Regions from separate parts of the Paenibacillus sp. FSL R7-0312 genome, predicted to be linked through region 2. Evidence: predicted binding sites of a transcription regulator. Region 2 holds the regulator's gene; the other holds the start of a gene.
The links. The regulator Rex, encoded in region 2, represses fermentation and respiration genes when NADH is low (regulators of the CRP and FNR family bind a similar motif). The targets are predictions, from matches to a motif close to TTGTGAAATATTTCACAA.
Positions count from the first base shown of each region.

Region 1: pflB (formate C-acetyltransferase) is a predicted target of Rex. The motif match lies at 3,392-3,409, and genes of this name have one in related genera.

Region 1 covers NZ_JBBORE010000001.1:3,801,868-3,808,337, forward strand. The annotation lists gene MKX70_RS16480 (ABC transporter substrate-binding protein) at 1-167, shown strand, start outside; gene adhE (bifunctional acetaldehyde-CoA/alcohol dehydrogenase) at 615-3,236, shown strand; gene pflB (formate C-acetyltransferase) at 3,499-5,760, shown strand; gene pflA (pyruvate formate-lyase-activating protein) at 5,884-6,470, shown strand, end outside.
Region 2 covers NZ_JBBORE010000001.1:4,068,415-4,074,884, forward strand. The annotation lists gene dinG (ATP-dependent DNA helicase DinG) at 1-2,451, shown strand, start outside; gene MKX70_RS17795 (redox-sensing transcriptional repressor Rex) at 2,669-3,322, shown strand; gene MKX70_RS17800 (amidohydrolase) at 3,309-4,610, shown strand; gene MKX70_RS17805 (cell wall elongation regulator TseB-like domain-containing protein) at 4,637-5,158, shown strand; gene MKX70_RS17810 (aminoglycoside adenylyltransferase domain-containing protein) at 5,447-6,214, shown strand.

The DNA of each region.
Region 1 (6,470 bases), 270 kb from region 2:
TTGATGGTAAACCTGAAGCGCAATACAATACTCAGGATTACTACGCCACCATGTCTAATGTAATCCAGGAGCTATTCTCGAAAGAGGGTACAGATTCCAAGGCCCAGCTCGACGCTGCAGCCAAAACTGTGCAGGAGAAATTCTTCGATACTATTAAAGTGGAGTAGCAGCGGGTTTCATAAATGAACGGTTCAGGAGTATTGAACTGAGCAATATTACTTAAAGGCAGGGGGCCTTAGTCTCCTGTCTTTTTGCTATATTATTTATATTATAACTAAATGCAGGAATGGAATTTGGGGGTCCAGAGCCGAGTGGAGCATATGACAGAGGAGATCCTGTTCAGAAATTTAGAGCCGATAAGAAGGCCTCCAAGGATGAATGCGGCTAAAACAGATGATCTAGGCAGTACCCCGTTAGCAGAAAAGACAAAATTCGAGCAATTATAACACATAAAATGGTAAAATAACCTGATTATGATCGAATGAAAGCGCTTTGAAAACAAATCAAAAAAACTTTATACTTTGTGAAAGATTTCACTATACAATGCGTAGAGAATATGATAAGATAAATGTGTAGAGAAAAACAACCTAAAAATTGACAGGAGGACGAGGGAGATGGCAGTTAAAAACGAAGTCGCCGCCCAAGTGAAACAAACCACCGCTGAAGAATATATTCAGACTTTGGTGGATAAAGCAAAGAAAGCTCATGCAGAGTTTATGGGGCTGGATCAAGAGCAGACAAACACAATCGTTCATGCAATGGCGTTGGCCGGACTCGACAAGCACATGTACTTGGCTAAGCTGGCTGTTGAAGAAACAGGCCGCGGTGTCTATGAAGACAAAATTACGAAGAATATCTTCTCAACTGAATATATCTGGCACGGAATTAAGTACGACAAGACAGTAGGCGTTATTGAGGATAACGCTTATGACAACTTCCAGAAGATTGCTGAACCAGTCGGAATCATTATGGGTATCACACCGGTAACCAACCCAACATCCACCACGATGTTTAAAGCGTTGATTTCCGCCAAGACACGTAATCCTATTATATTCGGTTTCCATCCGTCAGCGCAAGAGTGTAGTGCGGCAGCAGCCAAAATTCTACATGATGCAGGCGTAAAAGCCGGCGCTCCTGAGAACTTCATCCAATGGATCGAGCTTCCGACCATGGACAAAACAAATGCACTGATGAACAATCCTGACGTTGCACTGATTCTGGCAACCGGCGGATCGGCAATGGTTAAAGCAGCTTACAGCTGCGGCAAACCGGCACTCGGCGTAGGTCCTGGTAACGTACCTGCCTTCATTGAGAAGAGTGCTGACATTGATCAGGCAGTAACTGACCTTATCCTTTCCAAGACTTTTGATAACGGTATGATCTGTGCTTCTGAGCAAGCGGTTATTATTGAAGAAGCGATTTTTGACCAAGTGAAGAAAAAAATGATTGCGAACGGCTGCTACTTTGTAAACAAAGAAGAAGCTGGCAAGCTGACAAGCGGCGCAATGAACGTAGAGAAATGTGCGGTTAACCCTGCTATCGTAGGCCAATCCGCTGTGAAGATCGCTGAAATGTGCGGTATTCAGGTTCCTGCCGGAACGAAGATCCTGGTAGCTGAGCTTGAAGGCGTAGGTACTAAATATCCGCTGTCTGCTGAGAAGCTGAGCCCGGTTCTGGCTTGCTACAAAGTGAAGAATGCTGACCAGGGTATTGAACGCGCAGCTGAAATCGTTGAATTTGGCGGCATGGGCCACAGCTCGGCCATCCACTCCAACAACGAAGAAGTAATCATGAAGTTCTCCAACCGTCTGCAAACCGGACGTATTCTCGTCAACTCGCCATCTACACACGGCGCAATCGGCGATATTTACAACACCAATATCCCTTCACTGACACTGGGCTGCGGATCTTATGGACGCAACTCTGTATCGCAAAACGTGACTGCAATCAATCTGATCAACGTGAAAAGGGTGAACCGTCGTACCGTGAATATGCAATGGTTTAAAGTACCTGACAAGATTTACTTCGAAAAGGGATCCACACAGTATCTGGCCAAAATGCCTGACATCACTCGTGTAGCAATTATCACCGACCCTATGATGGTTAAACTGGGTTATGTAGAAAGAGTTGAGCACTATCTGCGTCAACGCCAGACTCCTGTAGCTATCGAAGTGTTCTCGGAAGTTGAACCGGATCCATCGACAACTACTGTAGAAAAAGGTACTGCCATGATGAACAGATTCCAGCCTGACTGCATCATCGCACTCGGCGGCGGTTCCCCAATGGACGCAGCAAAAGGAATGTGGTTGTTCTACGAACATCCGGATGCAGACTTCAACGGCCTGAAACAGAAGTTCATGGATATCCGCAAACGGGTATACAAATTCCCTAAGCTCGGCAACAAAGCGAAATTCGTTGCAATTCCAACAACTTCCGGTACGGGTTCCGAAGTAACATCGTTCGCAGTAATCACAGACAAGACAACGGGTAATAATACAAAGTATCCGCTGGCCGATTATGAGCTGACTCCAGACGTAGCGATTATCGATCCTGAGTTTGTATATAGCTTGCCTAGAACTGCTGTTGCCGATACAGGTATGGATGTATTGACACATGCAATCGAAGCTTATGTATCTGTAATGGCTAGTGACTATTCAGATGGTCTGGCAATCAAAGCGATTCAACTGGTGTTCCAGTGGCTGGAGAAATCCGCACTGACTGGCGACAAGCTTGCCCGCGAAAAAATGCACAACGCATCTACACTTGCCGGTATGGCCTTTGCAAATGCATTCCTGGGTATCAATCACAGCTTGGCGCACAAATGGGGCGGCCAGTACCACACAGCGCATGGCCGTACTAATGCGATCCTGATGCCGCACGTTATCCGTTACAATGCTAAGAAACCTACGAAGTTCGCTTCGTTCCCTAAATATTCGCACTTTGTAGCTGACGAACGGTATGCTGAAATCGCCCGTATCCTGGGATTGCCAGCACGCACTACTGAAGAAGGCGTAACCAGCCTGATCAATGCAATCCGCGACATGAACAAAAAACTCGGCATCGAAGAATCCTTCTCGGCTCTTGGTTTTGATCCTAAGGACTTCGAATCCCGTGTAGATTACCTGGCTGACCGTGCATTTGAAGACCAATGTACAACTGCCAATCCAAAAATGCCGCTGGTATCTGAGCTTGCTGATGTATACCGCAACGCATTCTACGGAAAATTCGACAACTAATCTAAGATTGCCTGGTAAAGTATAAGGTTAAAGGTTAATATGGAACTGGATGGAAGTGACAAATATCACTGAAAGAGTGATATTTGTCACAGTCCTTTTTCAGAAAATAAACTAAAATGTTTATATAAACAACGATCCCAGTTATGAAGTCGCGATTGTGAATTTTATAACAACCGAGTAGCTATGGGATCACGAGACACGGGATTAACCTTCAAGCCCGCGATCTCTACAAATATACTAAATATAAATGGAGGGATTTAGCATGTCGGTGATTGAAAAAGAAGTACAAGAGGTTAAGTCGAGTTGGAGAAGTTTTACTAAAGGTACATGGGCCAAGAAAGTTGACGTTAATAACTTTATTGCCAAGAACATCAATCCTTATGAAGGAAACGAAGAATTCCTTGTAGGTCCTACCAGCAATACTACTGAATTGTGGAAGATTATCTCCCAACTGAGTAAGGAAGAAAGAGAAAGAGGCGGCGTATGGGATGTTTCCCTCGATACTGTCTCCACCATCACTTCCCATAACCCAGGTTATATTGACAAGGACAAGGAACAAATTGTCGGCGTTCAGACTGATGCCCCTTTCAGACGTTCCATTCAACCGTTCGGCGGTATCAAAATGATGATCGATGCTACTAAGGCTTACGGCTTCGAACTTCCGCAAAATATCGTTGACATGTTCACGAACATCCGCAAAACGCATAACCAAGGCGTTTTTGATGCATATACACCAGATATGAGAGCTGTGCGTAAATCCGGCGTAATCACAGGTCTTCCTGATGCATACGGCCGCGGACGCATTATCGGCGACTATCGCCGTATTGCCCTGTACGGTATCGATTTCCTGATTAAAGACAAGAAGCAACAACTAACCGAGCTTGAAGTGGATTCCATGACTGAAGATGTAATTCGTCTGCGTGAAGAGCTGTCCGAGCAAATGCGCGCTCTGGGCGAATTGAAGCAAATGGCTGCTGCTCATGGTCTTGATATTTCCAAACCTGCTAATAACTTCAAAGAAGCTACTCAATGGGTATACTTCGGTTATCTTGCAGCAGTTAAAGAGCAAAACGGTGCCGCAATGTCCTTGGGACGCGTATCCTCTTTCCTTGATATTTATGTACAACGCGATTTTGAAGAAGGTACTCTTACTGAAGAACAAGCGCAAGAAATCGTTGACCATTTCGTAATGAAGCTGCGTATCGTGAAATTCCTGCGTACGCCTGACTATAACGATCTGTTCTCTGGCGACCCTACTTGGGTAACTGAATCCATCGGTGGTATGGCTGAAGACGGAACAACTCGCGTAACCAAGAACAGCTTCCGCTTCCTGCATACCCTGTACAATCTGGGTCCTGCACCAGAACCAAACCTGACTGTACTGTGGTCTGAAAAGCTGCCTGAAGGCTTCAAAAAATATTGTGCCAAGGTTTCCATTGAAACCAGTGCTATCCAATATGAGAACGATGATGTAATGCGTCCATACTGGGGTGAAGACTACGCGATTGCTTGCTGTGTATCCCCAATGCGTATCGGTAAACAAATGCAGTTCTTCGGCGCCCGCGCCAACCTTGCAAAAGCCTTGCTGTATGCGATCAATGGTGGTGTAGACGAGAAGTCCGGTGCCCAGGTAGGTCCTGAATATCCTGCTATTACTTCCGAATATCTTGATTACAACGAAGTAATGAAACGCTTCAAACCGATGATGGAATGGCTGGCTAAGACTTATGTCAATACCCTGAATATCATCCACTATATGCATGACAAATATTCCTATGAACGTATTGAAATGGCGCTGCATGACCGCGACATTCTGCGTACAATGGCTTGCGGTATTGCCGGCTTGTCCGTTGCTGCTGACTCCCTGAGCGCAATTAAATATGCCAAGGTTAAACCGATCCGCAACGAACAAGGTATTGCAATCGACTTCGAAACAGAAGGCGAATTCCCTTGCTACGGCAACAACGATGATGCTGTTGACAATATCGCAGTGGAACTGGTTGAAACCTTCATGTCGATGATCCGCAAAAACAAAACTTACCGTGATGCTGTGCCGACTCAATCGGTATTGACAATCACTTCGAACGTGGTATATGGCAAGAAGACTGGTACTACTCCTGATGGACGTAAAAAAGGCGAACCATTCGCACCTGGTGCTAACCCAATGCACGGACGCGACAAGAAGGGTGCACTTGCTTCCCTGAACTCTGTTGCTAAACTGCCTTACTCCGATGCACAGGATGGTATCTCCAACACATTCTCGATTGTTCCTAAGGCTCTGGGTAAAGACGAAGAATCCCGTAAGTCCAACCTGGTATTCATGATGGACGGATACTTCCACAACAACGCTCAGCACTTGAACGTTAACGTATTTAACCGTGAGCAGCTGATTGATGCAATGGATCACCCTGAGAACTACCCGCAATTGACCATTCGTGTATCCGGCTATGCTGTTAACTTCATCAAGCTGACCCGCGAACAACAGTTGGATGTTATCAACCGTACGTTCCACGATTCCATGTAAGAATTGTTCTTGCAGATCAAGAATTGAAATAAATCAAAGAGCTGCCGCCCTTGCAAGAGGGCGGTACACTCTTGTTTAAAAGTAATTAAAATTTTAAGGTTTTTTTCGAAAGGATGACATCTCATGCTTAAAGGACATATCCACTCCTTAGAAACATTTGGGACGGTGGATGGCCCCGGTATCCGCTTCGTGCTTTTTATGCAGGGCTGCCTACTTAAGTGTCAGTATTGCCACAACCCGGATACCTGGGGACTGAATGAAGGCAAGGAAATGACCGTTGAAGAAGTGCTTGCGGAAATTGAACCTTACCTGAATTATTATAAAACTTCCGGCGGCGGGCTTACCGTATCCGGCGGTGAACCCACACTGCAGGCACATTTCGTCAAACAGCTATTCACCGAAGTGAAGAAACGCTGGAATTTGCATACTACGCTTGATACTAACGGCTATAATGATGGTTCGAAAATCAGCGACTTGCTGGATGTTACCGATCTTGTGTTGCTGGATCTGAAGCACATCGATGATGAAGCTCATATTAAGCTGACTGGCAAATCCAACGACCGTACCTTAAAGCTTGCCCGCTGGTTGTCAGATAATAACCGTAAAATGTGGATTCGCCACGTATACGTTCCCGGCATTCATAATAAGGAAGAGGATTTGCGGAATCTCGGCCGATTCATTGGTACGCTTAATGGAGTAGAGAAGTTTGA
Region 2 (6,470 bases):
CATTTCGGCCTTACCCATGAGCGTCCCCATCAGGCGGACAGTGATGCCCTCGCGACTGCGCTTGTGCTGCTGAAATGTCTGGAGGAGCTGGACAGCCTACCTCTCCTGACCATCCAGCGGCTTAATGAGCTATTCGCCGATGAAGATAGTGACCTGGCCTGGTATTTCGACGGTCTGCTGCGTGAGCGCGAAATGGAGACCTTCCAGCCGGAAGGGGACCTGACCTTCTACCGCCAGCTGGCCCTTGCTGTAGGCGACTGGGCAGAGCTGGCTCCTCCCCGGGAGGAAGGATCTGACAACCCGCTGCAGAATATTACCTTCAGGGAGTATATGGAAGAGGTAACCAAGCGCCTGAAGGATACCCTGCCGCAGTATGAGAGCCGTGAAGCCCAGGAACTGATGATCCAGGAGGTCATGACGGCGCTTGATCAGGATAAGCATCTGCTGATTGAAGCAGGAACCGGCACCGGCAAATCGCTGGGCTATCTCCTTCCAGCCATATATCACAGTGTGCGCAGTAATCAGAAGGTCATGGTCAGCACGCATACGATCAATCTTCAGGATCAGCTGCGTGAGCGCGACATCCCTCTTTTGACGAGTGTTGTGCCCTTCCCGTTCAAGGCAGCGATCTTTAAGGGGAGAGGTCACTATCTGTGTCTCCGCAAGTTTGAACATAGAATGAATAAAAGGGACTTCACAAGTCCCAGGGAAGAAGCGCTTACGGCCGCCCAGATGATGGTCTGGCTGACCCAGACGGAGACTGGCGATGATGAAGAGCTGAACTTAAGCGGACGCGGCGGTGATTTCTGGGAGACCGTAGCCAGTGATACCGACTCTTGTCTGGGACGCTCATGCCCATGGTTCCGGAAATGTTATTATCACCGGGCCAAGCATGAAGCCGGTATTTCCGATGTGGTGGTGACCAACCACTCCAAGTTATTCGCAGATGTTAAGGCCGGGCATCAGCTGCTTCCGGCTTACGAGCATCTCGTAATTGATGAGGCTCATCATCTGGAGGACATTGCCGGCAAACATCTCGGAATGCAGATGAAATATTTTACCGTGGCGCATACGCTCACCCGTCTGTACAAGGACAGCCGGAGCGGACAGCTGCCGGCCTTGCGCCAGACCCTGCAATCGTCCGGCAGTGAGCAGGCTTCGGAATGGAGCGGCGTTATCGACCGGATCTATCCGGATCTGCTTACTGTCAAGGAGTCCTGGGATACGCTCAGCGACAAGCTCTTCGGCTTGCTGCCTGAACGCAGCGATGCCGGAGCCGGTGAAGCCGGCCAACTGGTCGTACGCCTGCAGCCGGGCAAGAAGCCCAAAGAGTGGGAGGAGCTGGCCGCTCTGGAGAATACACTCCATCTCAGCTTGAGCGATATCATCCGCAAGGGTGATAAAATGCTCAGTGAGATGCGTGATACGGACAGTCAGTCCTCTTCGGACAGTCTTGTGACGGATATCGGCGGGTTGTTCAAGGACCTGGCCTCCATCCGGGAGCAGATCCGTTTCTTTATGGGACTGAATGACGAGAATATCGTGTACTGGCTGGAGGGGAGCGGCAATTACCGCGGCAAGTCGCTGCAGATGTATGCCGTTCCGGTGGATGTGAGCACTCAGCTCAGGGAACTGTTCTTCGATAAGAAGAAGAGTATCATCCTGACATCGGCTACCTTGTCTGTGGATAAGTCATTCCAGTTCATGATCGATAATCTCGGTCTTGGTGAGGCTGCAGAGCAGGGACGTCTACAGACAGCTCTGCTTCCGTCACCGTTCAAATACCGTGAGCAGGCACTGCTTGTCATTCCACGTGACTTCCCTAGTGTCAAGGGAAGCATTGGGGATGCCCGCTTTGTGGACACACTGGTTCATTCTCTGGCAGAAACTGCTGTGGCTACCCGCGGGCGGATGCTGGTGCTGTTCACCTCCTACAAGATGCTGCGCCAGGTCTATGATCCGCTGAAAGAAGCCCTGACTTCGCAGGATATCGCGGTGCTTGGACAAGGCGTAGAAGGCGGTAGCCGGAGCAAGCTGATCCGTCGGTTCCAGGACAGCTCGGCGTCAGTCTTGCTGGGGACGAGCAGCTTCTGGGAAGGTGTAGACATTCCCGGGGAAGCTCTGACCTGTCTGGCTATTGTCAGACTGCCGTTCCAGCCGCCCAATCATCCGCTGGCTGAAGCGAAGTCTGAGCTGCTTCAGGCACAGAAGAAGAATCCGTTCATGAAGCTGTCCGTCCCGCAGGCCGTAATCCGCTTCAAGCAAGGCTTCGGGCGGTTGGTCCGCACCGCGCAGGACCGCGGAATCGTTATTGTATATGATACCAGGGTAATCGAATCTTATTATGGGAAGTATTTCCTGTATTCGCTGCCCGGACCCAAGATGGAGCATATGCTGACGGATCAGATCGTTCCGCGGATTGCAGAATGGCTTGAAGATGGCGGGGTTTAATAATCCGTCGCCGGCTGATATTATGTATAAGTAATTATTGTTCTGAAGTCCCGCGCTCCACGGCTCCTGCCTAAACGGGCAGGCCTGGAGCACGGTTCCTATAACCGGCTTAACAGCAGTGAAGCTATGCTATCAAAACTAAGCGTATGCTTACGAAGCAAGTTTTGTGAAGTTGAATCAAGCAGCATATGCTATCAAAACTTTAGGAGGAGAAAACATGAAATCGGATAAAATATCAGAGGCCGTTGTTCGCAGACTCCCAGTGTACCTGCGTTTCCTGAACGATCTCCAAAAACGTGAAATCTCAACAGTTTCTTCTCAGGAGCTGGGACAGAAGCTTGATCTCAACCCCGCCCAGATCCGCAAGGACCTGGCTTATTTTGGTGATTTCGGCAGAAAGGGCATTGGTTATGATGTCTCTTATCTGATTGAGAAGATCCGGCATATTCTGAAGCTGGACCAGCAGATTAATGTAGCTCTGGTAGGTGCAGGTAATCTCGGCCACGCCTTGTCGAATTACAATGCCTACTTGAAGGATACGATGAAGATTACAGCTGTATTTGATGCTTATGAGCCTAAGGTAGGCCAGCAGATCAACTCGCTGACTGTCCAGCCGATGAGTGAGCTGGGGGATACCATCCGTGCACAGGGCATCCGTATTGGGATTATTACCGTTCCGGACAGTGAAGCACAGAACGTTGCTGACATTCTGGTGGATTCGGGCATTGAGGCGATCCTGAATTTTGCCCCTGTAATTCTTAAGACTCCATCCAATATCCGGATTCATGCCGCCGATTTCACTACGGATTTGCAGAGTCTGGCTTATTATTTGCATGACGGAAAGGACGAAGCTGAAGATGAGCAGCAATAAAACCATTATTAAAGACGGCCGTTTTCTGGTTCCTGGCAGCGATAAGCCGGTGCTGAGCGGTTATATGACCATCGAAAATGATCTGATTACTTACATAGGTGAAGCGAAGCCTGTAATTGAAGAGGATGCCGAGGTTATTGACGGTAGCCGGCTGCTGTTCATGCCGGGTCTCGTCAACACCCACGGCCATGCGGCGATGTCGCTGCTGCGCGGCTACGGCGATGATATGGTGCTGCAGGCTTGGCTGCAGGAAAAAATGTGGCCGATGGAAGAGAAATTCACCGGTGAAGATGTATACTGGGGCACCTCACTATCCGTTCTTGAGATGCTGAAGGGCGGCACTACGACCTTCCTCGATATGTATGATCATATGGACCGGGTTGCTGAGGTTACGGAGCAGTCAGGCATCCGTGCAGTACTTATGCGCGGTGTTATTGGCCTGTGTCCGGAAGAGGTGCAGAACCACAAGCTGGCGGAGGCGATTGCTTTTGCCCGGAACTGGCATGGCAAGGCTGACGGCAGAATTACTGCAATGCTCTCGCCCCATGCGCCTTACACCTGTCCTCCGGAGTTTTTCATGAAGTTTGTTCAGGCGGCACATGATCTTGATCTGCCGATGCACACGCATATGTCCGAAACGCGCCATGAAGTGGAGCAGAATGTGGCCGATTACGGCCTGCGTCCGGTCGCGCATCTGGAGAAGCTGGGAATGTTCACCCGGCCGTCCCTGATCGCCCACGGTGTTCATCTGAACGATGAAGAGATTGAGATTCTGGCCCGCCATAATGTTGGCGTATCTCATAATCCCGGCAGCAACCTGAAGCTGGCGAGCGGAGTAGCCCGTGTTCCTGAGCTGCTTAGAGCAGGAGTTAAGGTATCCCTGGGTACGGACGGCGCGGCAAGCAACAACAATCTTGATATGTTTGAGGAAATGCGGCTGGCCGCGCTGATTCATAAAGGCGTAAGCGGTGATCCAACGGCAGTACCTGCTCCTGAGGCGCTGCTCATGGCGACAGAATATGGTGCACATTCGATTTTCCTGAACCAGGTAGGCCGGCTTGCAGCAGGGATGAAGGCTGACTTCATTGCGATTGATATTGATCAGCCGCATTTGCTGCCGCATACCGACCTCTTGTCCCATGCCGTGTATTCGGCTAGTGCCAAGGATGTGGAACATGTCTGGGTCAACGGTAAACAGGTTGTGAAGCACGGACAATGTCTGACACTCGATGAAGAGGCTATCCGCCGCAAAGCGCAGGAAACGTTCGAAGGACTGCTGAAACGGTAATTTAGGTTATTTGGAAAGGAAGCTGCATGTTGAAGAAGAGGAGAAAATGGCTTCCGCTGGGGATTTCCCTGGTTCTGCTCCTTCTGTTCGGACTAAGCCAGTTTTATGCCTACATTATGAAGGATCAGTGGAACGAGCGGAGTGAAGCCAAAGAGATTGCCAGAGCACGGGCTGGCTTAACTGAGGTATCCAAAGCACAGAAATCCGTCTGGGATGAAAATGCGATTTACTGGGTGCTTACCGGAAAAAATGATGCTGGAACCAAGCTGATGGTTTGGGTCCGCTTTACCAAGGAAGGCCAACCAGCCGGAGGCGAAAATGATTTATATGCGGAGGAGCTCAGCAAAGGGACTTCGGAGGCGCAGATCCGTGATATTATAGCTGCCCAGCTTCCGGGTATTACGATTAAACGGCTGCTGCCGGGAGTGTATAACGGAGAATATGCCTGGCAGCTGTTCTACAAAAAGGACGGCAGGTTCTATTACAGCTTCTATCGCTTCACAGACGGCAGTGCCATCGGTGAAGGGTATAGCCTGCCCAACCGGTAAGCGGCAGCAAGAATGGACTACAGCAGGAGCGGGGGGACAGTTGAACTGTTCTCCCGCTTTTTTAAATGGTTCTTCAAGGGAGAGAACAATCTATAACCATTCTTGGACTTGTAGCCTACTTGGAGCTATGGCTTAATAATAGGGGAGGAATAGATGAATCCATTTCGATGGCTTGACAGCTGGATAGCATCTCAGTATATGCGATGATACATACCGGATTGTCATATCGGAAGTATTCATTCCCGGCATCTGCTTCAACCATAACTGACATTCAGGAGGATCACGAAGTTGGAAATTCTAGCCTATTTAGATCAGGCGGTAACGTTGTTCAAAGAGGAGCTGGGGACAAATTTGTCCGGGATTTATCTGCACGGTTCGCTGGCGATGGGCTGCTTTCATCCGGATAAAAGTGATATTGATCTGCTGATTGTCATACACGACAAGCTGCCTGTAGAGGTCAGCCGGAAACTGGCCAAGAAAGTGATAGCTTATCACGACAGTCTGCCTAACCAGCGCGGGATTGAGCTAACTGTTGTACTGAAGCAATACCTGAAGAACTTTGTACATCCTACTCCTTTTGAGTTTCATTTCTCGGACTTTCATCTGGACCGGTACAGAAAGGATGAGCATTATCTGTGCGGCGGTTATGAGGATAGAGATCTTGCGGCTCAATTTGCCGTAGTCTATCAGCGGGGATTTATTTTGTACGGCGAACCTATCCGCGATGCGTTTCTGCCGGTGGACCGGCAATATTACCTGGATTCTATCCTTGGTGATATTGGGGATGCAGCTCAGCAAATCATAGATTCTCCAGTGTACTACACACTGAATTTGTGCCGGGTGCTGTATTTTGTGCGGGAAGAAGCTGTGTCTTCCAAAAAGGAAGGCGGGGAGTGGGGCCTGCAGCATTTGCCGGCTAAATATCACGGATTGCTTAAGCAATGCCTGGATGAATATAGCGGAGGGATAAGCGGCGGCGGATATGATCATGCGTTATTAATTGATTATGCAGAATACATGGCCGGCGAAATCAGACAGCATCAAGCTAAAGTGTAAATTCAAACTATCGCTGAGTGAAGCGGACTGAGAAGCCCCTATTTCTTCTAAAAAGCTTATTTTGGCATCAAAGCGGACTGAGATTCTGTTATCTTGTTCATTTGAGCCTGAAATGGGTTGTAATCGGTCAATTAACGGAACCTGAGTCCGCTGGGCCCGCAAATCCGCCTAATCTGCACAATTAACGGAACCTGAGTCCGCACCAGCGGCAGACGGATAATGGAAGCGTCGACCCTCACAAAGAGGGTAAAGCCGC